Linked DNA regions of Aridibaculum aurantiacum. The protein of the gene in region 2 interacts with the protein of the main gene of each other region in a pairwise test. Links are inferred from orthologs where the notes say so. Each region holds a gene or a part of one and is shown on either strand. Other genes may lie near its edges.

The links.
Region 1: the proteins of lysA (region 2) and J4N22_RS18375 interact in binary tests that used the Escherichia coli proteins (3 or more experiments, as listed by UniProt). The link is inferred for Aridibaculum aurantiacum from one-to-one orthologs.

What each region holds. Positions count from the first base shown.
Region 1 is NZ_JAFEWC010000004.1:3,288-18,440, reverse strand. What follows is about bases 6,649-9,613. They hold J4N22_RS18375 (response regulator transcription factor), read left to right. Parts: upstream 6,649-7,764; coding sequence 7,765-8,463; downstream 8,464-9,613. Other genes in these bases: J4N22_RS18365 (hypothetical protein), read left to right, coding at 9,390-9,613; J4N22_RS18370 (RNA 2'-phosphotransferase), read left to right, coding at 8,494-9,042; J4N22_RS18380 (sensor histidine kinase), read left to right, coding at 6,672-7,649; J4N22_RS18385 (gliding motility lipoprotein GldH), read left to right, coding at 6,649-6,666. Outside these bases: J4N22_RS18410 (SusC/RagA family TonB-linked outer membrane protein), read left to right, coding at 1-759; J4N22_RS18405 (RagB/SusD family nutrient uptake outer membrane protein), read left to right, coding at 778-2,382; J4N22_RS18400 (SusE domain-containing protein), read left to right, coding at 2,403-3,224; J4N22_RS18395 (SusE domain-containing protein), read left to right, coding at 3,282-5,039; J4N22_RS18390 (YicC/YloC family endoribonuclease), read left to right, coding at 5,253-6,128; more of J4N22_RS18385, read left to right, coding at 6,208-6,648; more of J4N22_RS18365, read left to right, coding at 9,614-10,889; J4N22_RS18360 (hypothetical protein), read right to left, coding at 10,995-11,516; J4N22_RS18355 (hypothetical protein), read right to left, coding at 11,636-12,349; J4N22_RS18350 (DUF4260 domain-containing protein), read right to left, coding at 12,485-12,856; J4N22_RS18345 (hypothetical protein), read right to left, coding at 12,874-13,431; J4N22_RS18340 (helix-turn-helix domain-containing protein), read right to left, coding at 13,534-14,718; J4N22_RS18335 (hypothetical protein), read left to right, coding at 14,910-15,153. UniProt on the Escherichia coli protein: Response regulator member of the two-component regulatory system CpxA/CpxR which responds to envelope stress response by activating expression of downstream genes including cpxP, degP, dsbA and ppiA.
Region 2 is NZ_JAFEWC010000001.1:723,168-738,244, forward strand. The notes cover bases 10,044-12,932. They hold lysA (diaminopimelate decarboxylase), read left to right. Parts: upstream 10,044-10,825; coding sequence 10,826-12,040; downstream 12,041-12,932. Other genes in these bases: scpB (SMC-Scp complex subunit ScpB), read left to right, coding at 10,044-10,765; J4N22_RS03180 (fructosamine kinase family protein), read right to left, coding at 12,089-12,932. In the rest of the region: J4N22_RS03135 (homoserine dehydrogenase), read left to right, coding at 1-758; J4N22_RS03140 (M20 metallopeptidase family protein), read right to left, coding at 836-2,017; J4N22_RS03145 (SPOR domain-containing protein), read right to left, coding at 2,054-2,503; deoC (deoxyribose-phosphate aldolase), read right to left, coding at 2,505-3,176; J4N22_RS03155 (LIC_10190 family membrane protein), read right to left, coding at 3,173-4,876; preprotein translocase subunit SecA, read right to left, coding at 4,955-8,287; atpG (ATP synthase F1 subunit gamma), read left to right, coding at 8,646-9,527; more of scpB, read left to right, coding at 9,683-10,043; more of J4N22_RS03180, read right to left, coding at 12,933-12,955; J4N22_RS03185 (YqgE/AlgH family protein), read right to left, coding at 13,072-13,623; J4N22_RS03190 (sensor histidine kinase), read left to right, coding at 13,759-15,077. UniProt on the Escherichia coli protein: Specifically catalyzes the decarboxylation of meso-diaminopimelate (meso-DAP) to L-lysine. Is not active against the DD- or LL-isomers of diaminopimelate.

The DNA.
Region 1 (15,153 bases), on a different replicon or contig from region 2:
ATCAATACTGTGCCTATTCAGCGTAAGGATTTCACATGGGATGCAAACTTCAACTTTACATACATCGATCCTAAGATCAGCCAGCTACTGTTGAACCCTGATCCTTCTTTCCGCGGAAATCGTTTTGGCGGCATCCAGGGTGGTACAGGTAACACTGTTTTAATCCACAGTATCGGGTACCTGCCTTCAAGTTTCTATGTACTGAAGCAAGTATATGATGCATCAGGACGCCCGATAGAAGGTTTGTATGAAGACCTGAACCGTGATGGTGTTATCAACGATGACGACCGTTACCAGTACAAGTCAGTTCAGCCTCGTTACCTGCTTGGCTTTAGCTCAAGCCTTACTTATAAGAAGTGGGCTGCAGGTTTTGTTGCACGTGGTAGCTTCGACAACTATGTGTACAACAACGTTCACTCTAACTTAGGAACACAACGTGCCATCTTCAACCCCCTTGGTTGGATGAACAATGGTTCTACCAGCTTCCTTACTACCAACTTTGTTGGTGCAGATCCAAACTTGTATGTATCTGATTATTTTGTTCAGAACGCTTCATTCCTGCGTATGGATAACATCAATGTTTCTTACGATGCAGGTGAGGTTTTCAGAGGTTCAAGACTAAGAGTTTCAGCCAATGTGCAAAATGCATTTGTGATCACCAGGTATTCTGGTATCGATCCTGAGATCAATGGCGGTATAGACAACCAGTTCTATCCTCGTCCACGCACATTCACTTTAGGCTTCAACCTGAACTTTTAATTCAAAACAACGATTGAAATGAAAAAGCTAATAACATATAGTATTTGGGTGCTGATGGCGGCAACGCTGCTGGTAGCATGCCACAAAGATCTTGATAGGTTCCCGCCCAACGATGTAACGTCGGCGCAGGTATACGGCACTGAAGGAGGTTACCTGCAGGTGCTTTCAAAAGTGTACGGTTCAATGGCGCTTACCGGTAATGCTGGTCCTGCTGGTGCAGGTGATGTAGCAGGTATAGATGAAGGTACCTCTGACTTCCTGCGCCTGATGTGGATGGCACAGGAGCTAACCACAGACGAAGCAGTAGTTGCCTGGAACGATGCCGGTATCCGTGACTTCCACAACCTGAACTGGAGCGCTAACAATGGTATGTTGAACGGGTTGTACAACCGCTGTTTTTATATCATTACACTTTCCAACGAATTCATCAGGGAAAGTTCTCCTGAAAGGATCAGCCAGCGTGGATTAACAGCTTCTGCTGATAATATACGCAAGATGCGCGCTGAAGCAAGGTTTGTAAGGGCGCACGTTTATAGCGTACTGCTTGACCTTTTTGGAAATCCAGGTTTTACTAATGAAGAAACACCCATAGGTGCAGGAAATCTTCCACAGCAAATAACCAGGCAGAACCTGTTCAATTTTATAGAAGCTGAACTGAAAGCAATAGAACCTGAAATGGATGCGCCAAGAGCTGCACCATACGGCAGGGCTGACAGGGCAGCTGCATGGGCACAGCTGGCAAGGCTTTACCTAAATGCAGAAGTTTATACAGGAACTGCAAGGTGGAACGACGCTATTACCTATTCTAAAAAAGTAATAGATGGCGGCTATACGCTGATGCCTAACTACAGCCACTTGTTTATGGCTGATAACCATGTTAATAACACTGAGTTTATCTGGACATTGAACTATGATGGTGTACGTACAAGGAACTTTGGAGGAACTACATTCTTAATCAATGGTTCAACAGGTGGTGGCAGCACCCCGCATAAAGACCTTACCGGCCTTTCTGGCTGGAGTGGTCTGCGCACAACACGCAACCTGCCAGAAAAATTCCCTGGCTTCCCTAATTTTTCTTCATCAAACATTACCGACAGGAGAGCACTTTTCTTCACTGACGGGCACAATGTAGAAATCTCTGACATCAGCGTATTTGAGCAAGGTTTGGGTGTAGCTAAGTTTAGAAACCGTACCCGCACAGGTGGCTATGGTAACGACCCTGAAAGAACTTACTCTGATGTAGATTTTCCTGTTTTCCGTTTAGCTGAAATGTACCTGATATACGCTGAAGCAGTATTGCGCGGTGGAACAGGTGGTAACCAGAATGAAGCACTGACCTATTTCAACACGCTACGCCAGCGTGCATATGGAAATGCATCAGGCAATGTTTCTGCACTGTCGCTTGACCTGCTGCTGGATGAAAGATCCCGTGAAATGTATTGGGAGGCTGTTCGTCGTAGCGACCTTATCCGCTACAACAGGTTTACTACTGCAGCTTACCTATGGCCATGGAAAGGCGGAGTACAAGGCGGAACAGCAGTATCATCTAATTACAGGTTGTTCCCATTACCTTCTACTGAGGTAAGTGCTAACCCTAACATCAGGCAAAACCCAGGGTACTAATCTTCTAAATAATCATAATTATGAAACGATATATGAATTGGTTTTTTTCTGCTGCACTCACGCTGGTTGTACTGGCGGGTTGTAAGAAAGAAGAGAACAGGGTTGTTCTGCAAGGAGGAACAGCGCCTAAACTGACTGCTACAGTTACAGCCAACAAAGTGCTGACAGCAGCAAGAAAAGACGAAGTGTTTGCACAGCTAAACTGGACCAACCCGGATTATATGTTCAATACCGGTGTCAGTTCTCACAATGTAACCTACCATTTACAGGTAGATACAGTTGGAGCAAATTTCACCAATCCTGAAAAGGTGGAAATAGCTATCAGCAACGACCTGTCGCGTACAGTAACGGTAGCAATGATGAACAACTACCTGACCCGGATGAGAATGGTTGCAGAGATTCCGCATAACATTGAGATCCGCATTGCTTCCAGTATTAATGGAACTGCTCGTTTATTCTCCAATGCTATACAAATAACAGGCGTTGTGCCTTACGAGGATTTTGCTGTGCCTCCTCCTACAAGCAACGAGTTGTATATGACTGGTGATGCTACCGCTTCAGGCTGGACAAATTCACCACCTGCAGCTCAAAAGCTTACCCGTGTAGACAGGGGAGAATATTTCATCATCACGCAGCTTTCTCCGGGAACCATGTATAAGTTCTTATCGCACCCAGGGCAGTGGCAACCACAGTATGGTGGAAGCAGTGCTACCGGTGGTGATATAGGTGTGAACCTGGGCGGCGGCAGCGATCCTGATGCCATTCCTACACCTGGTGATGCCGGCACTTACAAGATCACCCTGAATTTCAGAACAGGTAAATACACGGTAGTAAAACAGTAATAGTAAACGGTTGGCTGCCCCAACAAAGGCAGCCGACCAGCTAATAAATTATCAGATATGAAAACTCTTTTTAAACTTCTTTCTTTCACACTGGTAGTGGTGCTATCCATCGCCGGCTGTAGAAAAATAGCAGACCTTCCTTATTATGGAAAGGGTACTCCTGTTACACTGACAGCTTCGCGTACCACTGTAGCTCCTACCCCTGCAGATTCTAATACTGCTGTGGTTTCTTTTTCATGGACAAGTCCCAACTACGCCACCGACAGCAACAACTATAAATATGTAGTTGAGATCGATTCTGCTGGTAGGGATTTTTCACGTAAAGTAACCAAAGAGGTTACCGGTCAAAGAAGTACTTCTTTCACAGGTAGAGAACTGAATGCTATTCTACTTGGATATGGCTTCCAACTGGGTACACCATATAACATGGATGTTCGTGTGGTTTCTTCTTATAAGAACAACAACGAGCAGTACATGTCTAACGTGGTTCGCCTGACAGTTACTCCATTCACTGACTCTTCTACGCTTACCAGCACTGCCACCACCGTTACAGGTACATTGGCCTCATCTAGTCAAAATGCGCTGACGTTTAACTGGACACCTTCTTTTGTAGGTTATACAGGAATGATCACTTATAGCATCCAGTACGATTCTGTAGGTAAAAACTTTGCTAGTCCTAATGAATTAGCAGCAGGAGCTAACACCTATAGCTTAGCATTAACTCAAGGACAAATAAACGAAACAGCTCTTACTGAAGGTGTAGCAGGCGGCACTACCGGAAGATTGGAATACAGGGTGAAAGCTACCACTGCACAAGGTGCAGTTGCTTTTAGTAACAGGGTTGCCATTACTGTAAATACTTACGTGCCATTGCTGCGCCTGTACATGCCGGGAGGCTACCAGGCTGCTACCGGCAACGGTACCGATTGGGAACCAGGCAATGCGCCTGAATTCATTCGCGACCTGCGCAGTGGCTTGCTCAACAAAATGTACTACACCTACATCTACCTGCCTGCAGGTGCTGAATTCAAAATAACTGAAGGCCGCTCATGGAGTACAAACTACGGTGGCACGAATGGCAACCTGTCTGCTGGTGGTGCGAACCTTTCAGTACAAAATGCTGGTGTATATCGCATAAGCGTAGACCTGGCAAATATGAAATACGATATCCGCGAAGGCAGAATGGGTATAGTTGGTGATGTGAATGGATGGTCTCCTGCTTCGGCTGTAACCACACATTCATTGGGCTATGCCGGAAGAAACCTTTTTGTTGGCGTTTTCGATCTTCCTGCAGGTGGATGGAAAATGATTGATAATAACGAGTGGAACAACGGTAGCAATACTGTAACTGAAACCCGCAGCTATGGTGCAGCTGGCGGCACCGGAACTACTATGGAAGTAAATGGTTCTAATTTCCCTAACATTCCTGCAGCCGGCAGGTACAGGGTAATCTGGGATGGCAGAGATCCAGACAACATTAAGTACGAGTTGATGCTGGCTCCTGAAATGCGTTTGGTGGGTGATGGTATAAACATGGCTGGCGTGAATGATTGGGATCCTGCATCTTCTCCAGCTATGCAATTTTCAGGAAATGGTATATGGACGTTGACTGTAGGTTTAAAAGCGAATAAGGATATCAAATTCCTTTCAGGAAATGCATGGGGCGCATTTGATTATGAAGATGCCGGTCCTGGTGCTGCAGCAAATACAAGAAGAATACGTTGGGAAGGCGGTGATAACTTTAAGACACCTGCAACCGCTGGTACTTATACGATTACGCTCAACGAACGTACCCAAACAATGACCATTCAATAGCTACCACAACTCTGTTCGACGATATAAGGTAATTAAACAAAAGCCGGTTCTTAAAAGAGCCGGCTTTTACTTTTTAGCACAACCACCTTTTGCCTTATTTTTACCCGAATAACATTTGCCGTTTTTGTTGCATACAACCCCAGTCAGCACTGCATTTTGCAGGTTGAAAAGGCGGTTCAACAGGAAGGACAATTAATCAACTTATACATTATTATGTTGCATTCAATGACGGGCTTTGGCAGGGCAGAGCGGGCAGTAGGAGACAAAGTATTCCTGGTAGAACTAAAATCACTGAACGGCAAACAATTCGATCTTAGGATCACTATTCCGCCATTGTTGAAACCATTCGAATTTAATATCCGCAACCTGCTGCAGGAAAAGCTGGTCCGTGGTAGTGTAGAATGTATTGTGTATATAAAGCAGAATGGTTCTTCTAAACCTGTTTCTATAAATAAAGAACTGGCAAAGGCTTACTACCAACCAATCGCAGAATTGACGCAGGAATTAGGTTTGGATGCAGGCTCTGTTTTAAGCACGTTGCTTAAGCTTCCAGATGTTATCACACCTACCAATGATGTGCTTACAGATGAAGACTTCAAAGGTTTTGAAGAAGTGCTGCTGGATGCGATCAACCAGTTGAAACTGCATAGGGTGGACGAAGGAAAGTCGCTAGAAACTGACCTGATGCTGAGGATAGAGAACATTCTTTTGCAACAAGCTATTGTAGCCAGGCTGGAACCATTGCGCCAGCAAAAGATCCGCGAAGGCCTGAAGCGTGTGTTGGAAGAAAACGTAGGTAAGGAAAGCTACGATGACAATCGCCTGGAGCAGGAGCTGATATACTACATCGAGAAGATAGACATAAGCGAAGAGCAGGTAAGGCTTAAAAACCACTGCGATTACTTTAGGAGCATACTGGCAGAGCAGGACGAAAGCAAAGGAAAAAAGCTTTCCTTCATCATGCAGGAAATTGGGCGCGAAATAAATACTACTGGCTCTAAAGCTTACGATTCAGAAATTCAGAAATATGTAGTGCTGATGAAAGATGAACTGGAAAAGGCAAAAGAGCAGGTGCTGAACGTTTTATAAGGCAAAAGGCAAAAGTCAAAATTGATAAAGTAGCAAGCTAACTCTACTCATATTCATAACTCTCAATCATAACTCACTCTTGAACCGGTTTTACCTCTTCTTATTATTGATTGTTGCAGCTGTTTCGTGCCAGCCGATAGATGTTTTTGAAAAGACCAAGTTCTTTCCAAAGCACGAATGGAGCAGCAAGGAAAAGCCATCTTTTACTTTTGAAATAACAGATACAACTTCTTTGTACAACATCATGCTGGTGCTGCGTCATTCTGATGCATACCGCTACAACAACATTTGGGTAAAGCTGAATATCAAAAGCCCTGACGACAGCACCAGCTTGCGCAGGCAGTTTGTGTTAGCCAATAGTGCGCAAGGCTGGTTGGGCAGTGGCATGGATGATATATTTGAACACAGGCTACCTTTCAATGATAAACCTGCACCACTAAAAGCTGGTACTTATAAATTTACCCTTGTTCAAGACATGCGCGAAGATCCGCTGGATCATGTGCTGAATGTGGGGATCCGCGTACAGAAGGTCAACTGATCACTATGAGTATGTTCACCACCAGGAAACTTGCCATTATCACCGTAGTTTACTGGTTCTTGCTTTTATACATCATTGCCGCTTTGATCTTTTGGTTCATTTCGCTGCAATCGCAGAACGAAAAGATGACGGAGCTGTTGATAAATGAGCTTATCCCATCTGATCCGCAATTACAGAAAAAAGAAGCAGCCATCTACGACGCATACAAGCGCAAAAAAGCACAATACATAGGTGAAGGTGTTACCTTTTTAGCTGTAATAGTAGTGGGAGCTGTTTTTGTTTATCGCGCTACCCGCCGGCAGTTCATGGTGTCGCGGCAGCAGCAAAATTTTATGATGACGGTCACGCACGAGCTTAAAACTCCTATAGCCGTTGCTCGTCTCAACCTGGAAACACTGCTTAGGCGGGAGCTTAATCCTGAACAACAAAAGAAACTGGTAAGTAATACGCTGCAGGAGGCTGACAGGCTGAATGCACTCGCCAGTAATATTCTGCTTGCATCGCAATTAGATACCGGTGATTACCAGCTCACCAAAAGCAATATTAACTTGAGTGACCTGGCGGAAAGAACGGTTGATGATTTTTCCAGCCGCTTTGCCCAACGTATTTTTTTGGAAGAAATACAGGATGGTGTGCAGATATATGGCGAAGAATTGCTGCTGCAAATGATGATGAACAACCTGGTTGAAAATGCCATAAAGTATTCACCCAAAGACAAACCAGTAAAGGTGACGCTGCAGAAGAAAAACAACCACGTTATTTTTTCTGTAGAGGACGAAGGCGCAGGTATAGCAGAAGAGGAGCAGAAAAAATTATTTGAGAAGTTTTACCGCATTGGCAACGAAGCTACACGTACTACTAAGGGTACAGGATTGGGTTTGTTTTTATGTAAAATGATTGCAAAAGACCACAACGGGCACATTAGTGTTTCAAGTGCAAAAGGTGAAGGGACAACTTTTACAGTCACCTTCAGGACTAATTGATCTACCTAAATTTTCCGCTTGTCAAAAGTGAAGCATTGGTGCCTTGCACTTTGCTTTGCAGTGCATGCAGTAAATTGCAGTGCAACAAGATTACAATCCTCCAACTTCAAATAGAATGGCAAGAGCAAATATTTTACTGGTAGAAGACGAAGAGAACCTGCATGAAGCGCTGAAGCTAAACCTGGAACTGGAGGGATACGAGATCACTTCTGCATACGATGGCAACGAAGCATTGAAAGCAGTTAAAGATGAATATTTTGACCTGATGATCCTGGATGTGATGCTGCCGCATGTAGATGGAATATCCGTAGCTGAAACAATAAGACTGTCGAATACTGAATTGCCCATACTAATTCTTAGTGCGAAGAACACCAGCGCCGACCGTGTATTGGGTTTGAAAAAAGGTGCAGATGATTATATGGCAAAACCCTTCAACCTGGAAGAGTTGCTGCTGCGGGTAGAGAAGCTGATCAAGAAGAATAAGCAACTGCAGGAAAAGGAAACCATTGGCGATACCTATCGTTTTGGTAATAACGAGGTAGACTTTAAAGCACAAACAGCTATAACGTTCAGCAAGCAGGCAATAGAGCTGAGCAAGAAAGAAACCATGCTGCTAAAGCTGCTGATTGAAAATAAAAATGAAGTGGTGACAAGGGAGAAAATCCTTCAATCAGTCTGGGGATACAATGTATATCCTACCACCCGCACAATCGACAACTTCATCCTCAACTTCCGCAAGTATTTTGAAAAAGACAGCCGCAACCCGCAGTTCTTCCATTCTGTAAGAGGTGTGGGATATAAATATGCGGAATAGGTTTTCTTTTTCTTCTTCACGTTGAATCGCATGAATTACGAACAACTTTTAAAATCAACCAGCAAGTTTCTTAGCCTTGTATTGCGGCACCGGCCGGAGTTGATCGGTCTTCGTCTGGATGAAAAAGGTTGGGCCTCTACGGCTGAATTGTTGGAGAAGCTAGAGGCATCTGGCAAAGCTATCACCAATGAGCTGCTTGCGGAAATGGTAGCTACCAATGCCAAGCAACGCTTTGCATTCAATGAAGACAAATCCATGATCAGGGCGAGCCAGGGCCACTCAATCCATGTTGACCTTGAGCTGGCGCCAGTGGAGCCACCGGTACAGCTTTATCATGGAACAGCAGAACAAAACCTCGCTTCTATTTTAGCGCATGGTTTAGAAAAACGCGGTCGCCAGCACGTTCATCTTAGTGCAGGTATATCTACAGCCCTTCAAGTTGGGCAACGACATGGTAAGCCGGTGGTGCTGGTAGTAGATGCATTGCAGATGCATGAACAAGGTTTTGCATTCTTTCTTTCAGAAAATAATGTTTGGCTGACGGATCATGTGCCGGCAGAGTACCTGCGGCGGCAGTAGATTCTACTCCTCATGAGCCTAAAGTAAACTTGTAAAGGTTTCTTTTCTTCTTAGTTGTTGTTGTCACTTTTCTATTTGCATATAGTGCCTGCCTAAAACAAGTAACCAGTTACCAGTCATTGCAGAGCCGCCTCAGTTCTTACGGTTCCGGCCGTAGCCGGAATTGCGGCTTGCGCAGCTTGACGTAAAGTAAGAAGTGCAGCGGCGGCGCAATGACGAGGCCACGCGGCCTGAGTAACTTTTTATCTCCATAGACGCTCCATCATTCATCCCGATTTTAATCCCCTACCTCCTCATTTTTCAGATGATGTTCGTATTTTTTCCACCCTTAACTGAACCTTCAGCTTATGAAACACATGCTGCCACCATGCTTATTCATCCTGTTTGCATTCCTATTTTCCTTAGCTGCCAGTGCTCAACCCTATAAACCAGGTGATAGAGTAGAGGCATCATATGCCGGCGACTGGTTACGCGCCACCATAATCAGGGACTTAAAATCAGAAGGACGTGAAGGTATTTACCTAATTAAGTACGACGACTACAGTGGCAACCAAACCATGGCTGCTAACTTGATCCGTCCGCCGTACCGCCCCAATGCAAGTCAATCATTCAAGGTAGGAGACCGTGTCCTTTTTCTTAGATGGGATAATAAGGAATATGAAGGGCAGGTAGTGGCTGTAGATGATAAACGTTACCAGTTGTCTTACGTCCGTGATGGTTTCACCAATACAGAATGGGTTTCAGAGATTTCTGTTAAGGCATCTAATGCTGCGCCTCCGCCTCCACCTCCACCAGCTAACCCACCTGCAAATGGAAGTAACCAGGGAAACAACGGCCAGGCAGGTAACCAGCCAGGAAATAATGCAGGAGCACCTGCTGTACCGGGTGCATTCAAGCCCGGCGATCGCGTAGAAGTTTCCTATTCTGGTGACAGGGTAAGAGCCATCGTCAAGAGCAATCTTCAGCCCAATGGCAGCGAAGGCACCTACTTAATTAAATATGATGACTATAGCGGTGAAATGAACCTGGCAGCTAACCTGATGTTCCCGCTATACCGCCAAAACGAAGCGCAAACTTTTACACCTGGTAGCCGCGTTCTCTTCACGCGGTGGGATAACAAGGAGTATGAAGGTGAAGTGGTGGGTGTTGACGGGAAACAATATAACATTACCTATATCCGCGATGGGGTTAAGTCGACCGAATGGGTTTCTGAAATAAGGGTTAAAGCAGCTAACAATGCTGCGCCTGTTGCCGCCGCTAATTTTCCTGGTCAGAAGTACAAGATCGGCGACAGGGTGAGGTACGACGGTGGTAATTTCCTTACCGGCCCGTACTTCGGAACCATCATCTCGGTGGATGTAGATAAACGCAGCTACACCGTAAAAGATGAAAAAGATGCCAGCAGTCGCTATTCTTATCCTTGCTATGGCGTAATAGCCCCGGGCGAGAAACCTGATAACAGCTACTTCATTGGAAAGTGGGACATGTATGTCTCCGGCGCCACATTTACCTACAACAAAGGCGACGACAAATACCGACGCATTAGTGGTGGCATGAAACTGCAGCCATTGGATATAAAAGCGGATGGTACTTATACCTGGCAGATGGATAAAAAAGTTATCAGGGGCCGCTGGACGGAGCGCGGTGATGTGCCGGGTATAACGCTGCTGAAAGGTCACGATGGCTTAGACTGGACCGTATACCAAAGTACCGAAGCGGCGGCAACCAACAAAAGTACCCGGGATGAGATCCGCCTGCACCACCAGCCAACCAATACCGGCTACTACATGGGCTACCGCATTGGCCAGAACAGGAGCTGCGTGCTGGCAAATAGAACTTTCCGCTAGTAGAAAATGGTTGCTGGCCTGGAGGTTTCAGACCAGCATAAGAAAGAAAGACATAAAAAAGAGCTGCTAATTGGCAGCTCTTTCCATTCATATATGAACAATGTTTTACCTGGTAAACAAGCCAAGTAGAGAGGCGATATCCAGGTTGCCACCTAACAAGCTACCGAGGTTCAGGTTGCTGCCCAGCAGGTTCACCACCCAGCCATAATCGCCAAGTAGAGAAGCTAAAGCGCTATTTCCTGCCAGACCCTGGCTGAGCGCACCACTGCCCAGCAGCGAGTTGTATTGCTGCGACTGTTGCGGGGATAGTAACGCATGAAATCCATTCTGATGTTGTTGAACAAGGTTTAGAACAGCCATTCTTTTTTGTTGTTGCGGAAGCCTGCTATTGCTGTTCATAGATTGAAGACGGCTAGCCAGGTTTTGGTTTAGCCTATCTGCCTGTACACGCTGATTTGAAGAAAGGTTGAGTTGGTTATACAACTGCCCCTTTAGTTTTGTTGGCTGCGAAGCCGACCACGACTTATTCTGCTTCCAATGTTGTTTTTGTTTCGACTTCCTTTCCTGGGCCTCCACTGACCCTGCCACCATTAAAGTGATCACTGCACTGAGTATAAATTTTTTCATGTTTTTGAAGTTTAAATGTTCAAATGATAGATACTGTGCAGTAGCTAGTGTTTAACCATCAACTGTTAATAGAAGAATAAGAGATGTGCCTGCGGAAACAGTAGCCAGCTTGAAAAAACCTACTGCAGGTACTTTAAAAAATATTCAGCAAGAAAAGGTTTTCCCAAAGCATGGTAAGGCACCCACTGCTGTTGGTCCGGTAGAAAAACCTCAACCGCTGTAGGATCGGGGAAAACTTTGTAGTCGAAGCGGGTACTGTCGGGGCTGATATAGCCGGTGTAGTAATACGTCTTTTGCAGGTCCAGCGCATACTGCAGCTTTTGCAATACCAGGAACTTTCCGAGGCTGTAAGCGTGGTATGCGGGGTGGTAAACATTCATGATGCCCGCAATAGACTGTTGTCCTACATCAAAAAAGCCGGTAGCAACCAGCTGCGCACCGTGCCTTACCTGCACCATCAGCGAATCAAAAGGATGAGGTAAAAGATCGGTATGTAAATATTCAGCACAACTAGGGGATACGGAAAACACTACATGATCTTTATAAAGCGCATACAGATCTTCAATTTCTTCAGTAACACAGGCTGGCAAAATAGTAGTAGTAAACTGGCTGCATTTCTTCAGGATGTTCCGCGCCGACCTGTTGAGCTGGCAACTGCTGACGCGTGTACGTAGCCAGAAAACCGGTATCGGTTCTTCGTCTTCTTCAATTTGCGTGTCGTTGGTGGTAAACATCAGGTGCTGCATGCGATAATAACCTGCAGCCAACAGGTTATCCATTGTGTCTGCCCTGAAGCCATCATCACCGGGAATAAAGTAGCGGAAACTGTCCATACGTGTGAAGCTGCAATTTAACCAGAAGAAGAATGCTAAATGCCGTTCCGCTTATTTAGAAAGTAAGAGCAGGAGAAGCACCTCAAACCTTCTAAAAAGTCGTAAGTATTCGCGGAATGTTTTAGAAAAGCCGCGCTAGTTACTGGCGCGGCTTTTCTCTTTTCCAATCCAGCCAAGGTGGGTATGGCTAAAGCTATCCGGGTACTTTAACCCGTAGCCAAGCATCCTGTCAAGGGCAGAATGTCCAAAAAGGATGATGCCAATTATTACCAGGTAATCCGCCTGCAGCAGGTAACCGGCAACCAGTGTGGCAATGGCTACTGCCTGGTGGTGAAACAGGTTGTAGGCGGCAGCTCCTACACGGTTGTTGAAAGCATAACCTATCATACTTAAGTCGGGCAGGAACAGCAGGGCAAAGTAGAGCCACCAGCTATTTCCGAGTTGAATGAATACAAGAAACGAAAGAAGAAATTTTGCTGCTTCTTCCAGGTTGATCAGCTTTTTCATTGTAAAATTTTTGGTGATTAGAAACGGTAGCCAATGTGTACAGTAGGAAAAAAGCCCCAGTTGCTCTGCTTGTAATGCATATTCTCAAACTTCACTTTTTGTAAGTGCATGTTGTAGTCTACGCTCACCCACGGTGCTATGTATAGGCCTTTGCGGGTGCCATCTTTTTCCTTCTGCAGGAAAAGCCGGTAACCAAGATGAGCACCCACACCCACAGAATTTCCCGTTGCAATGGTTGAAGTAGCCTGGTGTCTTGCCTCGGTAGTGGTATAACCAACACCTAAGCCAGTATACAGACCTTTTACATTTCCCAGCAGGTAGCTGGTTTTAAAACCGAAGCCTTTCACTTTTTCAGTAAAACCTTCATTACCATGAACACTTGGCGGCACCTCCAGCCCATAGAAGCCGGCGTCGTACTTCATGTTTTTAGTATTGTATGAAACGTGACCTGAGTAGCCTTTGAAGAAGGCATATGCCAATGGGTCAATTTCAATTTCCCAGGTAGAACTGGTGGTTTTTTGTGCTGCTGCTTGTAATGTTAGGAACGTAGCGATGATGATGGAAATCTTTTTCATGATGATTTTTGTTGTGGTTTGAAAACACAAAATTGATCATCAAAAAGCGGCTAATCGACTGATTTTCAAAAGTCGGACGTGCTGATTTCGGAAGTCGAACGCCTACGCCGGGGTGGTCTCGCGGAATTGGGTGGGGGTAAGGCCGGTGAATTTCTTAAAAGCAGTATTGAAGGATGATTTGGAATTGAAGCCACAATCCATGGCTATTCCAAGTACTGAAAAATGTGCTAGTTCCGGATCTTTCAGCCGCTTTTGTACTTCTTGTATTCGCTTACTATTGATGAAATCAAAGAAGCTGCCCTTATAGTAGCGGTTGATCAGTTCTGAAGCTTGGTAAGGCTGAATATGCAGCCGATAGGCCAGTTGAAGAAGCGTCAGATCATTATCCAGGTGTAGGCCCTCTTTTACCAGCTCTTCCAGTTTGGTTACTAACTGCGGGTAATCCTCATCACGTATATGATGTTTCGTACGTTCTTTTTCCTCCTGCAGTACCTCTTGTATTTCTTCTGGTTCGGCAGGTTTTGCAGGCAGTTCTGGCGGCAACGGAGTATCAGTCATGGTTTCTACCTGTTCCGGCAGTACAACAGCTGGTCTTGACCAGGTGGCGTAGGCAACGCCATAAATTACAATGCCCACCGTTAGGCTGATCAATCCGTTGATGAAGACAATATTGATGGAAGTAAAAAAGCTGGCGATAAAAGTGCAGGTGCCAACTACAGCAACGGCTAAAAAGAGTTTCAGCAAGCGGCTTACCGTTGCCAGTGTTACCTTTTCAATATTTGAAAAATTATCTTTTATCTGTTTCTGGAACGCCACTACCAGTTGCAATGAAGCCAGCATGTAAATGGTAACATGTACCGTACGTACAAACTGCACTACCATCGTTTCCGTGTTCATTGTTTTGTCAGCAAAAAGCCGTTCTACATAAGCTATTTTGTCGTCGCCACTCATGGCATAGAACGGCAGCAGGTACAGCACATATAACAAAAACGGCAGGAAATGCAACAGCCATTTTTTGGGTAACTGGCCGCGGGTAAGGCAGCAGATATAGATAAAAAGTAATGGTCCAAAAACGAAGACCAAAGGATCGCCTACGCGTATGAAGTGCGGAAGGAGAACGTAGTAGCCAGCTAATCCCATGGCTGGTCCCAGTATGGCTATTGACATAGCCAGGACCAATGCAGCCAGTACCCGCTGCGCTACACCTTTATTAGTGTTGATGAGCAGGTAGCAAAGGAAGAAGCCTTGAACAGCTATAGCAAATATGACTGCAGCTAAAAAGTTCATGAGTTTAGGATGAGCGAATCTAGTAAGCTTTTTTGAACTGGCGGTATAGAGGGTGAAAGCGAAATAGAAGGAAGTAACTACATCATACGGTAATAAAAGTTCTTGGAGATGGAATGAAATCGCCTGCCACAATTCTTCCTCTTCCGTACATTTATACATCTATGCTCCCCGCCCGATCTCGTTTAAAAAACATGCTGCTCCTGCTGGCGCTGGTTGTGTTTATTTGCAACGCCTGCAAGCAAAAACAACCGGCGCAGCATTCATTTTATTATTGGAAAACGAGCTTTTCTGCCGATAGCACTGCGAAGCATTTTATAAAGAAGCATGACATCTCACACTTTTACATCCGGTTGTTTGATATAGATTGGAACTACCAGCAGTGGATGCCGGTGCCACGTGCGGAACTCTCCGTTAGTCAGCATGCTGCGCCTTACC
Region 2 (15,077 bases):
AGCAGCTTGATTTTTTTGAAGCGCTTACACTTGCACAACAGTTAGGTTTTGCAGAAAGTAATCCCGCACTCGATGTGAATGGACATGATGCTGTAAACAAATGGACGCTGTTGCTCAATCATGCTTATGGCATTGTAGAGCAACCGGCTAACCTGTTATTCTCAGGCATACAAAACATAAAGCTGAACGATGCGCAGTATGCAAGAAAAAATCATTTAGATATAAAACTTGTAGCGCAGGCTAAGAAGTTACAGAGTGGACAGGTTGCTGCTTTTGTGTTGCCACAATTTGTACAGCCAGGCGATCATTTAGCTTTTGTAAAAAATGAATATAATGGCGTAGTGATAGAAAGTGGTTTTGCTGATAAGCAATTCTTCTATGGCAAGGGTGCAGGCAGTTTCCCTACAGCTTCCGCAGTATTAAGCGATATAAGCGCCTTGCGCTATGACTATACCTACGAGTATAAGAAACTGAACCATCCTACCAGGAATGAATTGGCCACTGGTTATTACCTGCGCGTGTACGTAAGTTTTGAAGATTGGAAACATGTTCCTCGCGATGCATTTGAAACGATAGAAGAATGGCACAAGCAGGGAGATAGGATATATTTAGTTGGTGTGATAGAAGTGTCCAAACTGCAGCAGTCAACATGGTGGAAGGAAAATGCAACATCACTTATACTTACAGCAGATGGAGTGATAGAGCATGCAGCCAGTATCAATAAAGAAAATAGTGCAGCTATACTAACAGCAGTATAATGCTCTTTTATATTGTGGTTTAATAAAAAAGACCTTGCTTCTGCAGGGTCTTTTTCTATTGATGATAATCCAATTGTTTACACTTTAGCACATGCGCCCAGGTAGGCCATCATGCCCATACCCGTTTCTATACATCCTTCATCTATATCAAACTTTGGTGTGTGCACATTATGTACTATTCCCTTTTCTTCATTGCGCACGCCAAGCCTAAAGAAACAACCCGGTACTACATGCGTGTAATATCCAAAGTCTTCGGCGCCCATGCGAAGCTCTGTTTCTTCTACATTTTCTTTACCTAAATAGTCGTTGGCTAATTGCCAGCCCGCTTCAGTTAATGCAGGGTCATTGTCTACAAAGGGATAACCTACATCAATATGGATGTCTGCTTCAGCACCCATAGCATGCACCAGTTCTACCGTTTGCTTCTTTATCAGTTCATGTGCATGATAACGCCATTCTTCATCCATGGCTCTGAAGGTGCCCATAAGTTTTACTTCGCTTGGAATAACATTAGTAGTGTGGCCGCCCTGGATACTGCAGATAGAAAGTACAGAAGGTGAAGTAGGATTGTTGTTGCGGCTGATGATCTGCTGCAGGCTTACAATAAGGTGCGATGCAATAAGAATGGTATCGGATGTGAGATGTGGCGCTGCTGCATGGCCGCCCTTACTTTTGATGGTGATGTAGATCTCATCTGCACTGGCCATCACTCTGCCTTTCCTAAAACTTAATTTACCTAAAGGCAAACCCGGGTGAACATGCAATCCAAAAATGCCATGCGGTTTTGGATCTTCAAGTGCACCTTCTTTTATCATATAGCTTGCTCCTCCAGGGTTCTTTTCTTCACCCGGTTGAAAGATCAGTTTAACTGTTCCTTCCCAATCATCCTTTGTTTCCTTTAAAATCTTTGCTGCGCCTAACAAGCAGGTGGTATGTACGTCATGTCCACATGCATGCATCACTCCTGCATGTTTGGATTTATACAATGCCTCGCTCTCTTCATTTATAGGCAGCGCATCCATATCGGCGCGTAAAGCTATTATCCTGCTTGATGGATTCTTACCTTCTATAATTCCTACTACACCGGTTGTGGCTTTTATTTCAAAAGGTATATTCCACTCGCTTAGCTTTTGCTGGATGAATTTACTTGTCTCAAACTCTACATAGCTCAGCTCCGGGTGTGCATGTAAGTGATTGCGCACTTCTACAAACTCTGCATGGTACTGCTTCGCAAGTGCTTTTATAGTACTGGATAACATGAAGTGAAGATAAGAGGAAAAGAAAAAGCACGAATGTTATAGCAGGTCTTCGTCCTCTACTGGCGTATATTCTATAAGGTCCTGAACAATATAAATTCCACGATTAGGATACAGTGCAGCAAGTATTTTACGCAGGTCCATCGCTTCTTTTTGCGTTAGGAAATTTCCAATACGCACCCTGAAGTTTGGCGACTGGTAAAGCAGGTACGACTTCTGGTCAGGAAAACGACGTAGCAGGTCAGATTTCACACTGTTGGCTTCGTCCCTGTTATTGGAATTATAAACCTGCACACGATACCCGCGATACTGGCCTGAGCTGGATAATTTAGATGCACGTTTATTGATCTCAGCCTGCTTAAGTGCCAGCATTTCTATCCTGGAGTCTCTATTAATCATTATAGAACCCATAGTATCGGTGACACTAAATTCTGTTTGTGCATAGCTGGAGGTGGTAATTACCAGCAGTAAAAAAAACAATACGCGCATATTAATAATTTACTTCGTCAGAGGTTTGATTGGTTACTATAGATACACTTGCACTGCATCCTAAACGGGTAGCGCCTGCAGCTACCAGTACTTTGGCAAAATCATAATCACGGATGCCGCCTGATGCTTTTATCTGAACATGTTCCGGCAGGTTAAGACGCATCAGTTTCACAGCTTCTACAGTGGCTCCTTTTTCTGCATAACCGGTAGATGTTTTCAGGTAATCTATTCCTGCAGCACCATACAGTTCGCAGCATTTCAATAATTCATCTTCTGTTAGTACGCCACTTTCTACAATCACCTTCACTACTTTGCCTCTATCTTTAATCACCGGCATCAGGTGATTGATCTCGTTGGCTACATATTTCCAGTCGTTATTCTTTATAGCCATGAAGTTGATCACTACATCCAGTTCGTCGGCACCGTCCACTATGGCTAACAAAGTTTCAGCCAATTTAGCTTCTACAGCTGAATACCCAAAAGGAAAACCAATAACTGTAGCTACTTTAACAGAAGTGCCTACTAATGTTTCTTTAGCTTTTTTTACAAATGGTGGCGGTATACAAACTGCGGCAAAACCATATTGCTTTGCTTCACCACACAATTTTTCTACTTCAGCAATTGTGGTGGTTGGTTTAAGTACGGTATGGTCTATCAGGTGATTGATCTTCATTTGGCAATAGTTGTGTCTTGTATGTTTCTAAATCCGTCTTGTAAAGTAGTACCTCGTAATCTCACTCCCGGCCTGAATACATCTGTACTCGGTAAAGGTGCATTCAGGCTATGATGGTGACGATCATGAATGTACAGCTTTATAGAGTCACTCAAGGGTACAAAAGTAAATGAACCGAGGTCATTATTTTTATGATATTCCTCGCTCTTTAAGGGTTTCACAGCATATTGTGAAATGGTATAAGGAGCCAGCATACGCGCAGCTACATAGCTAAAATAAACACACATACCCAGTGCTGCCAGCGTATATATGCTTTCAGAAATTTTTCCTCCTGTTTTATGTGTATTATTCAAAAGAAGCAATAGCGGGAAGAATATCACAGGTATCATAAAGTGGTAGCCAAATCTTACATCAGGTGAACCGATGAGCCAAAACAGGATACCTAAATATGCCACAGCAAAAGAAGCTATCCATTTTTTGTAAGGGTACCGCTTAAATACGACAACAGCAACAACGGGTGTTGCAAATGTTGCATATGTAAGCAGCGCATTAATTTTATTGCTGTGCCACAACTTGCCCAGCCATGTTGGGAACCACTGCATAAAAGACAGCCTGTTCACATAAACCCAATCTTCGCTTACCATACGTGGTGCATGCGATACATGCAAACGTTCAGCTTCTGCTACCTGCAGCGGCACTTTCCAATCTACGTTTACAAGATCAATAGAGGGAAAAGGAAACAAGATGTAGCCAGATAAAATGATGTTTCGCGCTATCCATGGAAGAAAAATGCAAAGGCCAATGGCTGCAACGGGTATGTAATTTTTGATGATCTCTTTATGTGCCTTTCGATAGAAGATGAATGGCAGGAACACGAATAGCATCAGCGGGATGGTGCTGATCTTGATGATGACTGAAAAGAAGGCTAACAGCAACAACACTTTCCACTCGCCGCCTTGCCAGTTTTCTTTTGTTTCTAATAATGTAAAGAAGCAATAGAGTACTAACATACTAGCCAAAGCATCAGCAGATGGCGAGGCTATATTGATAGGGAATTGCCTGAACAGTATAAACAAAAGCGGTATAAACAGCAGCCTGCTCATTCCCCGATACTGGTAGCTTTTATGGAGCATCCAGCCAAAGAAAGCAAGCACCAGCACGGGGTTTATAGGGTAAATAGATTGACCTGTGATAGCAGTGAAAGAGAAAGGTGCACTCAATACCATGAAAGCCGAATTGAAGCCAAACTGTGGGAACAGGTTAGCCAGCCCCGGCACTACTTTAAATTTTTCATTCCATAAGATTGACAGGATGTGATAGCCGGAACTATCAGTATTGTAAGGCGGAACAATAGCAAAAATGAGTATCACCAAAGCCACAGCTATGGTAACAGCCATTCGTTCTTTATGAAAAAGTACTCCAGCAATTTTATTGGCTTTTGTTTTTAAATCCACTAAAAATGGTGTTGTAAAAACAATGATTAAGGCGGCAATAGCCAATGGCACCAAAAGCAGGTAACCAGAAGGAAAGAAGAAGGAGAGAAAGTTGAGGTATATTGTTATGGTTGCAGTTCCTGTTAGCAATATCTCGAACAGCGGCGTTGAATATGGCTGCAGTTGACGTAGTGCATTGTTTACTACATAGCCAATACTCATTGCAAGAAAAAAGAATATTGAACCGGCAATGAGCAGTAGCAGCATAGATTGTATTTGGAGCAAAATAAAACAAGGATAAAACTTTCGCTTTATCCTTGTTCATTTTATTTGCCGGCAGGTCCTTTACAGGTCCTTACCATGACATTGCTTGTACTTCTTACCACTTCCACAAGGGCAAGGGTCGTTACGGCCAATCTTTGGTCCGACAACTACAGGCTGTTGTTTTACTGCAGTAGAAGGATCAAAATAATCATTCTCATTAGCTGCGTAATCCTGTCCTGCTGCATCTATTTCTTCCTTGTTTACCTGCAGCTTGCTCATGTCAGTTTTCTGCTCACGAGCCTGTTGCACCACACGCTGTTGTGGTTGCTCCTGTTCTACAGGTATACCACAGTGGCAAAGGAATGATACGATGTCTTTATTCACCTGCTCATCCATTTTCTTGAACAAGCCAAATGCTTCCATTTTATATATAACCAAAGGATCTTTCTGCTCGTAAGATGCAGTTTGTACACTTTGCTTCAGGTCGTCCATAGCGCGCAGGTGTTCTTTCCATGCATCGTCAATTAAGCCTAATGCTACACTACGTTCTACAGCCTGGTTCAGTTCAAGACCATCTGTTTGTATGGTCTTATCAAGATTTGCCAGCACCTGCATTCCACGACGGCCATCGGTAAATGGAACAACAACATTCTCAATATGCGCACCTTGGTTATTACGGATATCTCTGAAGACTGGTAACGCATTGGCTGCAACTACCTGCTTCTTCTGGTTGTAATGTTCTATGGCCTCGTTATAAAGACGGTCTACCAGTTCTCTTTCATTGCCTTTGTCCAGGTCTTCTTGCGAAATAGAGGTGTCTATACCGAAATGCATAATCACTTCCATCTTGAAGTTGTCATATTCATTGGCGCCTCTGAATCCACCAACCAGGCTTTCTGATACCTGGTAAAATGCATTGTCAATATCCAGGGCAAGACGATCTCCGAATAGGGCATGGTTACGTTTGGTATAAATAACGGTACGCTGCTTGTTCATTACATCATCATACTCCAGCAAACGCTTACGAATACCAAAGTTGTTTTCTTCCACCTTGCGCTGTGCTCTTTCAATGCTCTTGGTGATCATGCTGTGCTGTATCACTTCACCTTCTTTATAGCCAGCCATGTCCATCACCTTTGCAATACGCTCACTTCCGAACATACGCATCAGGTCATCTTCAAGCGATACAAAGAAAAGTGACGATCCCGGATCACCCTGGCGACCGGCGCGACCACGTAACTGCCTGTCTACACGACGGCTTTCGTGACGTTCGGTACCAATAATAGCCAAACCACCTACTTCTTTCACACCAGGTCCAAGCTTGATGTCAGTACCACGACCAGCCATGTTGGTAGCAATAGTAACTGCACCTGTTAAACCAGCTTCAGCTACTATCTGTGCTTCCCTGGCGTGTTGTTTTGCGTTCAATACATTGTGCGGAATACCTTTTTGCTTCAGCATACGGCTAAGCAATTCACTCACCTCTACGCTTGTTGTACCAACCAGTGTAGGACGGCCAGCGTTACGGTTTTCCTCTATGTCGTCAATTACAGCTTTGTATTTTTCGCGCTTAGTCTTGAATACTTTATCCTGCTCATCCTTACGGGTAATAGGAATATTGGTTGGAATGGTAACTACATCCAATTTGTAGATATCCCAGAATTCACCTGCTTCCGTTTCTGCAGTACCCGTCATACCAGCTAGCTTGTGGTACATACGGAAGTAGTTCTGCAGTGTAATGGTTGCATAGGTTTGTGTGGCAGCTTCAATCTTTACACTCTCTTTTGCTTCTATAGCCTGGTGCAGACCATCGCTATAACGGCGGCCTTCCAGTATACGACCTGTTTGTTCATCTACGATTTTCACAGCACCTTCCATTACCACATACTCCACGTCTTTTTCAAATAAGGTGTATGCTTTTAATAGCTGGTGAACAGTATGAATGCGATCTGCTTTTAAGCGGTAATCATTCAGTATGGCTTCTTTCTTGTGCAGTTTCTCTTCAGTGCTTAAAGAAGCATCTGTATCAACAGCATTCAATTCTATACTAATGTCAGGCAGGATAAAGAAGTTAGGATCTTCTCCACCTTTGGTGATCATCTGGATACCTTTATCGGTAAGATCTACCTGGTTGTTCTTTTCATCTATATGGAAGAAAAGTTCTTCATCAACCTTAGGCATTTCGCGCTGCTGGTCAGCCAGGTAGTAGTTTTCTGTCTTTTGAAGTTTTACACGAATTCCCGGCTCGCTCAGGAATTTAATCAAAGCACCACTTTTAGGTAAACCTCTGTATGCACGCATTAGTGCAAGGCCACCATCTTTAGGATCGTCGTTACCTTCTGAGAATTTTTTCTTCGCCTCGTTCAGGAATTGGTTGGTCACTCGTTTCTGAGCTTCTACCAGTTGCTGTACCCGAGGTTTTAGTACCTGGTACTCCTGTTCATCGCCACGAGGTATAGGTCCGCTGATGATGAGTGGTGTACGGGCGTCATCAATCAAAACGCTATCCACCTCATCCACCATGGCAAAGTGATGCTTGCGCTGCACCATTTCATTAGGTGTATGAACCATGTTGTCGCGCAGGTAGTCAAAACCAAATTCGTTGTTGGTACCATAAACAATGTCGGCCATGTAAGCGCGGCGACGATCTTCTGTATTCGGTTGGTGTTTATCTATACAATCTACTGTCAAACCTAACCATTCGAAAATGGGACCGTTCCACTCGCTATCGCGTCGTGCCAGGTAGTCATTCACCGTTACAATATGAACGCCTTCGCCTGCCAATGCATTCAGGTAAGCAGGAAGCGTAGATACAAGCGTTTTACCCTCACCGGTTGCCATTTCAGCAATTTTACCTGAGTGTAAAACAGAACCACCTATCAGCTGAACATCGTAGTGAACCATGTTCCATGTAACGGGGCTACCCGCAGCTAACCAGCTGTTGGCATAAGTTACATTTTCACCTTCTATTTTGATGTGCGACTTGCGGGTACTCAGTTCGCGGTCAAGATCAGTGGCTTTCGAAACAATCTCAGTATTAGAAGAGAAACGACGAGCTGTTTCCTTAACCACCGCGAAAGCTTCAGGTTGTATTTCCTTCAGAATTTCTTCTATCTGCTCGTCGCGCTGCTTCTTTAGTTTGTCTATCTGCTGGTAAATGCCATCCCTGCCATTGATATCTTCTGCAGGCAAGTTTTCAGCTTCATCGTGTAGAGTGCTTATTTCGGAGTCTATTCCTGTGAGGTGTTCGCGAATGCGGGTTCTGAATTCAACCGTTTTATTACGCAGTTCATCGTTGCTGAGCGACTGGTATTGCTGGAAGAAACTATTGACCTTTTCCACCACGGGAAGTAGTTGCTTTACATCTTTCTGCGACTTACTTCCGCCAAAGATTTTCGATAAGAAACCTAACATATTAGTTGGCTATTGAGTATATGTGTAATGATTAAGTTTTTGTTTTAGTCAAATTTGGTGCTACTGTTATATTATAGCCATTTTGACAGGGCGACAAAGGTAAGTAATGGTGCTGAGACGACCACAGGTGGAACAAACCTAGCTGTTAATGGATTGCTTAAGATAAGGAAGACGGTAACGAGGATACACCTGCATTTTTCCTGTCAATCATGATTTATTTTCAATTCTTTTTTCCTGCTCAACCCTTACCTTTGCAGCCGATTCTACATTAGGAGTGTTTATTTTCCAGCTGAATAATCTACGTTATGTTGCATAAGCCCCTGATGATGATGACACTTAAGTTTTACAATCATTTTATATGAGTGGTCAATTAAAAGAGGTTCGTAATCGTATAAAGAGTGTGCAAAGCACCCAGCAGATCACAAAAGCCATGAAAATGGTAAGTGCTGCCAAATTGCGTCGTGCCCAGGATGCTATTGTTCAGATGCGTCCGTATGCGCAAAAGCTACAGGAAATGCTCAGCAACATCGTGAGCAATACTGAAGGTGAAGTGGGTGGCAGCCTTGCTACTGACCGTGGTACCGAAAGAGTTCTTTTAATTGTAATCACCAGCGACCGTGGTTTGGCAGGTGGTTATAATGCCAACATCATCAAGCTGGCTAAAGAAACTATCAATACCCGCTATGCTGACCAAAACCGCAGGGGTAATGTTACCATCTGGAATATTGGTAAAAAAGGTTACGAAAGTCTTGCTAAGTCAAACTATAAGGTAAACGCAGATTTCAAAGATATTTTCCTAAACCTGAGCTTTGAATCTGTGCAAGCTGCTTCTGAAGCTGCAGTACAGGCATTCCGCGACAAACAATTTGATGTAGTAGAGCTTGTGTATAGTGAATTTAAAAATGCTGCTACACAACGTTTTGTGCTGGAGCGCTTTCTTCCTATTCCTAAAGTGGAGAGGCAAGAAGGTCTGAAAAAAGCTGATTTCATTTTTGAGCCTGCTAAAGAAGAATTGATAGCTGAGTTGATGCCTAAGATATTGAATACGCAGTTGTTCAAGGCTATACTTGATGCGCATGCCAGTGAGCATGGTGCACGTATGACAGCAATGGACAAAGCAAGTGAAAATGCTAATGAGCTGTTGAAGACACTGAAGATATCTTACAACCGTGCACGCCAGGCTGCCATCACCACCGAGCTTACTGAAATTGTAAGTGGTGCAGCAGCACTGAACGGATAAAATATATAGATGAATTTGAGAATGTGCAGATGTACCAGTTGCGTCTGCACATTTTTGTTTTAGGGCACCATGTGATACTTCAATGTCTTTAGTTCTTTTCTTTGCCTATTTTCATTTGCGTCTTTTTCAAAATCATTTCATTCTCACAATAACCAATGGAACTATCTACCATCATACCGCATATAGAAGCTTTGGTATTTGCCAGCGATAAGCCGCTTACCAGCCTCGATATTGTAGAACTTATCAATAATGCTTTTGGTTTTATGGAAGAGCGTATAACGCTTGACCAGGTAGAAAGTGCCATTGAAGGTATTCGCGAAAAATATAATGCAGAGTTTTATCCCTTTGAAGTAAGAGAAAGTGGTGGTGGCTGGCAGTTCCTGACCAAAAGGGAGTTTCATAAAACGGTTGGTCAACTGAATGGTGACAAGTTTTTAAAACGCCTTTCTAATGCTGCTCTAGAAACCCTTGCCATTATTGCTTATAAACAACCCATAACAAAGGGTGAAGTGGAAGCCATCCGTGGTGTGAACAGCGACTACAGCATTCAGAAGTTACTGGAGAAGGAATTAATCATCATCAGCGGCAGGAATGAGGACCTGCCAGGTAAGCCACTGGTTTATGCTACTTCCAAATCTTTCATGGATTATTTTGGACTGAACTCTGTTGACGACCTGCCGAAGATAAAGGAAGTACTGGCAGACCAGGCGGTGCAAGGTACCATCATCATGGAAGGAATGAAGGCGGGAGAAGTGGCCGGCCTGGAAACTGGTGAAGGAAGAAACCTGACAGTAACAGACAGCGGAGAGCTTGTAGAATACCGAATAAATAAAAGTGCAGAAGGTGAAGGTTTGGCAGCATTTAATGATGCTACTGGCACGGGAGAAGATACTGCTACAGAGGATCAACCAGGTGCAATAGAAGCAGAAGGATCTTTTAATACTTATAATGATGCAGATGAAACATCCGATGAACAAGGAGATGAAGTGGATGCAGAGCATATGCTTCCAGGCGTTTCCGACCTGTCAGATTTTTCTGATAATGATGATGTAACAGAAGGAGATGGAGAAGAAGATTTCGATACAGGAAGCGAGGAGATGTCAACATCTGAAGAAGAAGCGCCTGCAAATAATGAAGTTGATGATATGCCAGGTGTAGGCGAAACAGGTACAGCAAGTGACGATCCGAATCAGCCAGCTACTGATAATAATGAAGATGATCCGGCAAAAGAAGATTAGCCTTTTATAAACGATTGCCAACGCCAGACTATTTCTTTTACAATGTAATTTCGCGCCCTTATGTCGCAACAATTAAGTAACAAACAACTCATAGCAATAGCTGAAGAGTTTGGTACACCCGTTTACGTTTACCACGCAGAAAAGATAGCAGAGCAATACCAGAAGCTGGAGAAGGCTTTTAAAAAGTCTGATGCTAAATTCTTTTATGCTTGTAAAGCATTAACCAATATCAACATCCTAAAGTGGCTGCGCCAGGTAGGTGCATCGCTTGACTGTGTAAGTATAAACGAGGTAAAGCTGGGTTTGAAAGCCGGCTTTGAACCTAAGCAAATTCTTTTTACACCTAACTGTGTCGACTTTGAAGAAATAGAGGCAGGAAAGAATTTAGGCGTACACATCAATATCGATAACATCTCCATTCTTGAGCAGTTTGGTAATCGTTATGGCAGCACTTACCCTGTATGCATCAGGCTGAACCCGCACATTATGGCGGGTGGTAATTATAAAATAAGTACCGGCCACGTGGATAGTAAGTTTGGTATTTCCATTCACCAGCTAAGGCATATAGAGCGTATTGTAAAAAGTACAAAGCTTCATGTAACGGGGCTGCATATGCACACCGGCAGCGAAATAAAAGATGTAAATGTTTTCCTGCAAGGGCTGGAAGTGATGTTCGAAATGGCGCGCCATTTTGATGAACTGGAGTTCATTGATCTTGGTAGTGGTTTTAAAGTGCCATACCAGGCAGACGAAGCTGAAACAGATGTAGATCAGCTGGGAGAGAAGGTGGCAGAGGCTTTTGCTGCTTTTGAAAAAGAAACAGGCAAGCACCTGCAGATCTGGTTTGAGCCGGGTAAATACTTGGTGAGTGAATCAGGCTATTTTATAGTAAAAGCAAACATCATCAAGCAAACAACAGCAACTGTTTTTGTAGGTGTGAACAGCGGCTTCAATCACCTGATACGCCCTATGTTTTACGATAGCTATCACCGCATTGAAAACATCAGCAATAGTAAAGGTGCAGAGCGCATTTACACTGTAGTAGGTAATATTTGTGAAACAGATACCTTCGCCTGGGATAGGAAACTGAATGAAGTTCGTGAAGGTGATTACCTTGTTTTCTACAATGCAGGCGCGTATGGTTTCGAAATGTCGAGCAACTTCAACAGCCGCTTAAAGCCAGCAGAAGTTTTGGTGAAAGATGGCCAGGCGCATCTTATCCGTTCACGCGATGTGTTTGAAGACCTTCTGAGAAACCAGGTAGAAGTTTTATAAATAGTAAAAGAACTTGATAAAGGAGTTGTATAACATACAGCTCCTTTTTTATGTCCAATGCTGAAGGATCCTCTTGCATTGGTTGATATACCCGCCGCCAAAAAGTACAGCATGCACCAGGAGCGGGTATAGCTGTGTTAGCGAGACACGTTTTTGCCAATCTTTTTCTAATGGGAAAGCTGAATGGTAAGCCTCGTACATACTGCTGTTGAAGCCGCCGAACAGTAGGGTCATCCCAAGGTCCATTTCGCGGTGTCCATAATAAACTGCCGGATCATAAATAGCTGGCATTGCTTTGCCACCTGCGTTTGTAGCACACATGAAGTTGCCAGACCACAAATCGCCGTGCAGTAAGGCCGGAGGCTCAGGTGGAAACAGGTCATCAAAGTGATTGCAAAGATTCTCAGCTGTAGTTATATCTGCCTTACCGAATGTTCCTTTATCTGCCAGTAGTTTGGTTAGTGGTAGAATGCGTTGCTCTGCATAAAAGGCACCCCATGTTGTTCTGTATTCATTTGGTTGTGGTAAAGAGCCAATATAGTTAGCGGTAGAAAATCCAAATTGCTCGTTTGTAGTTTGATGAAGCCGCGCAAGTCCAATTGCAAACTGTTGCCAAAAATCATATTCAGCTGAACCACTCTGCAGGTGCTCTAGCAACAGGTACTGCTGACCTTGTAGTTCACCAACAGCAACCACAGCTGGTACATATAATGATGTAGCCTGTTTGATCGCTGCTAATCCTTCGGCTTCTCTTACAAACATCAATGGAAAGCGTGCAGCATCATTAACCTTCAGGAAGTAGCGTGCTTGCCTGGTATTGATGGCGAACGAAGCGTTGATGTCGCCGCCACCTACAGCAGTATGATTAATATAATCAAGCTGGTGGCAGCTACAGATTTGCTGTACGAGATTCATGAGGTAAATAGGTGCAGGTGGTATAAGAAAAGGATGCTGCAGCTGCGCCCTGTAATGCAGTACAAGTGAGTGACACAACCGTGGCTGCAGGATGATCCACTGCTGGTACCAAAATATTAATTCAACTGCGGGTCGATCGGGTAGTTTATCAGCTGTACATACTCGCCGCCCAGTTGCTGCAAAGCAAGCTTCCACGTATCATTTACATCGGGTGGAAAAACAAGTTCCTGCGTGCCTTCGCCGGTGATCCAGCTTTTTTCCTCCATCTCTTCGTCCAGCTGGCCCTTGCCCCATCCACTATAGCCAATGAAGAAGCGAATATCGGCAGCGCTAAGTTGATTCGACTTTATCAGTTGAACAACTTCCTGGAAGTCGCCGCCCCAATAAATGCCATCGGTAACGGGGTAGCCGCCGGGAATGAGCTGCGGGCAGTTATGTAAAAAATGAACCGTGTCAAGTTGAACAGGTCCGCCAAAGTATACAGGGAAATTGGTGTCTTCAAGATCCGCAATCAGGTCTCCTAATTGTTGATCGTATTCTTTATTCAAAACAAACCCGAAACTTCCTTCCTGTTGGTGTTCGCAAAGAAAGATCACAGTCCTCATAAAGTTGGGGTCTTTAAGGAATGGATCGGCGATGAGTATTTTTCCTGGTGTTATATCGGCCATAAGCCAAGTTAAGGTGATTTATTTTTTTTGAAAACTATTTGCACGTTTAATCTTGCAATGTCAATGCCGCGTTAAAAGAAACTATGCTGATGAAGCTTCATTTGAAGCTGCAGGCATCGCTCCTATATTTGTTCGATGAAAAGAATTTTCCCTGTCATTGTTTCGCTCATAACAATTTCTTTGCTGGGCATCATATTCGTGCAGGTAAGTTGGATCAGGAACATGGTAGAGCTAAGGCAGGACCAGATGGTAAAACGTGTGGAAGATGCCGGGGCTGAAGTGGCAGCGGAATTAAGCAGTAAAGCATCGACAGGTGCAGGAATGAAATTATCCAGGAAGTCGATGCTGCGGTTGGTGCCAGACGATTTTAACATCAACCTCATCAAACCACCCACGATCTCTCAATATTACACGCAGTACGAAATACAGGAAAAACTACAGGATGCTTTCGAGAAACGTGATCTGAGAAAGATAAAGTTCGAATTTGCCATCAGCAGCAATTCTACGCTGTACAACCTGGAGATGCAATCGAAGAACTTCGTTAGCGAGGCACAGGACGAGGAGAATAATAAAACAAAAATCATAGCAATACTGCCTGAGAGCGGCAGCCAGATGGAAGGCCTGGTTCCCTATGAGCACCTGATACTTATAGTACCTGATTTCAACAAGCAAGTTTGGGGTTCACTAAAGTGGATATTGATAGCTGCTGTATTATTTACACTCATCATTATTGCAGCATTTGCACTTACTGTACGCACCTTGTTACGCCAGAAAAAGCTGAGTGAGATAAAGAGTGATTTCATCAATAATATGACGCATGAGTTCAAAACTCCTTTAGCAACCATTTCGCTGGCAGTAGATGCGCTACGAAACGAGAGGGTGCAGCAGGATGTGGAGAAGATGCAATATTTCAGCGGTATTATTAAGGAAGAGAACAAACGCATGAACAAGCACGTAGAGACCATTTTGCAGGCGGCGCTGCTGGATAAGCAGGAGCTGAAGCTGGAGATGAAAAAGGTAAGTGCTACACAACTTGTACAAAGTGCGCTAAAAAATCACCAGCTACAGATACAGGACAGGGACGGAAGGGTAGAGCTGAACTTCAATGCTACAAAAGATAGTATAGTAGCTGATGAGAACCACTTCACCAATATGATCTCGAACTTGTTTGATAACGCGATAAAGTACTCGAAGGAGAACCTTATGATACGCGTTACCACTTTCAATCACGGCAAGAACCTATGCATTAAAATAGAAGATAATGGTATAGGTATGAATAAAGAAACGGTAAAGCGCATATTTGAAAAATTTTACCGTGCTCATACCGGCAATATCCATAACGTAAAAGGCTTCGGCCTTGGAATGAGTTATGTACGTACCGTTATAGAAGTACATAAAGGCAAGATAAAAGTAGATAGTACCTTGGGTAAAGGAAGCTGCTTTACGGTAGAGGT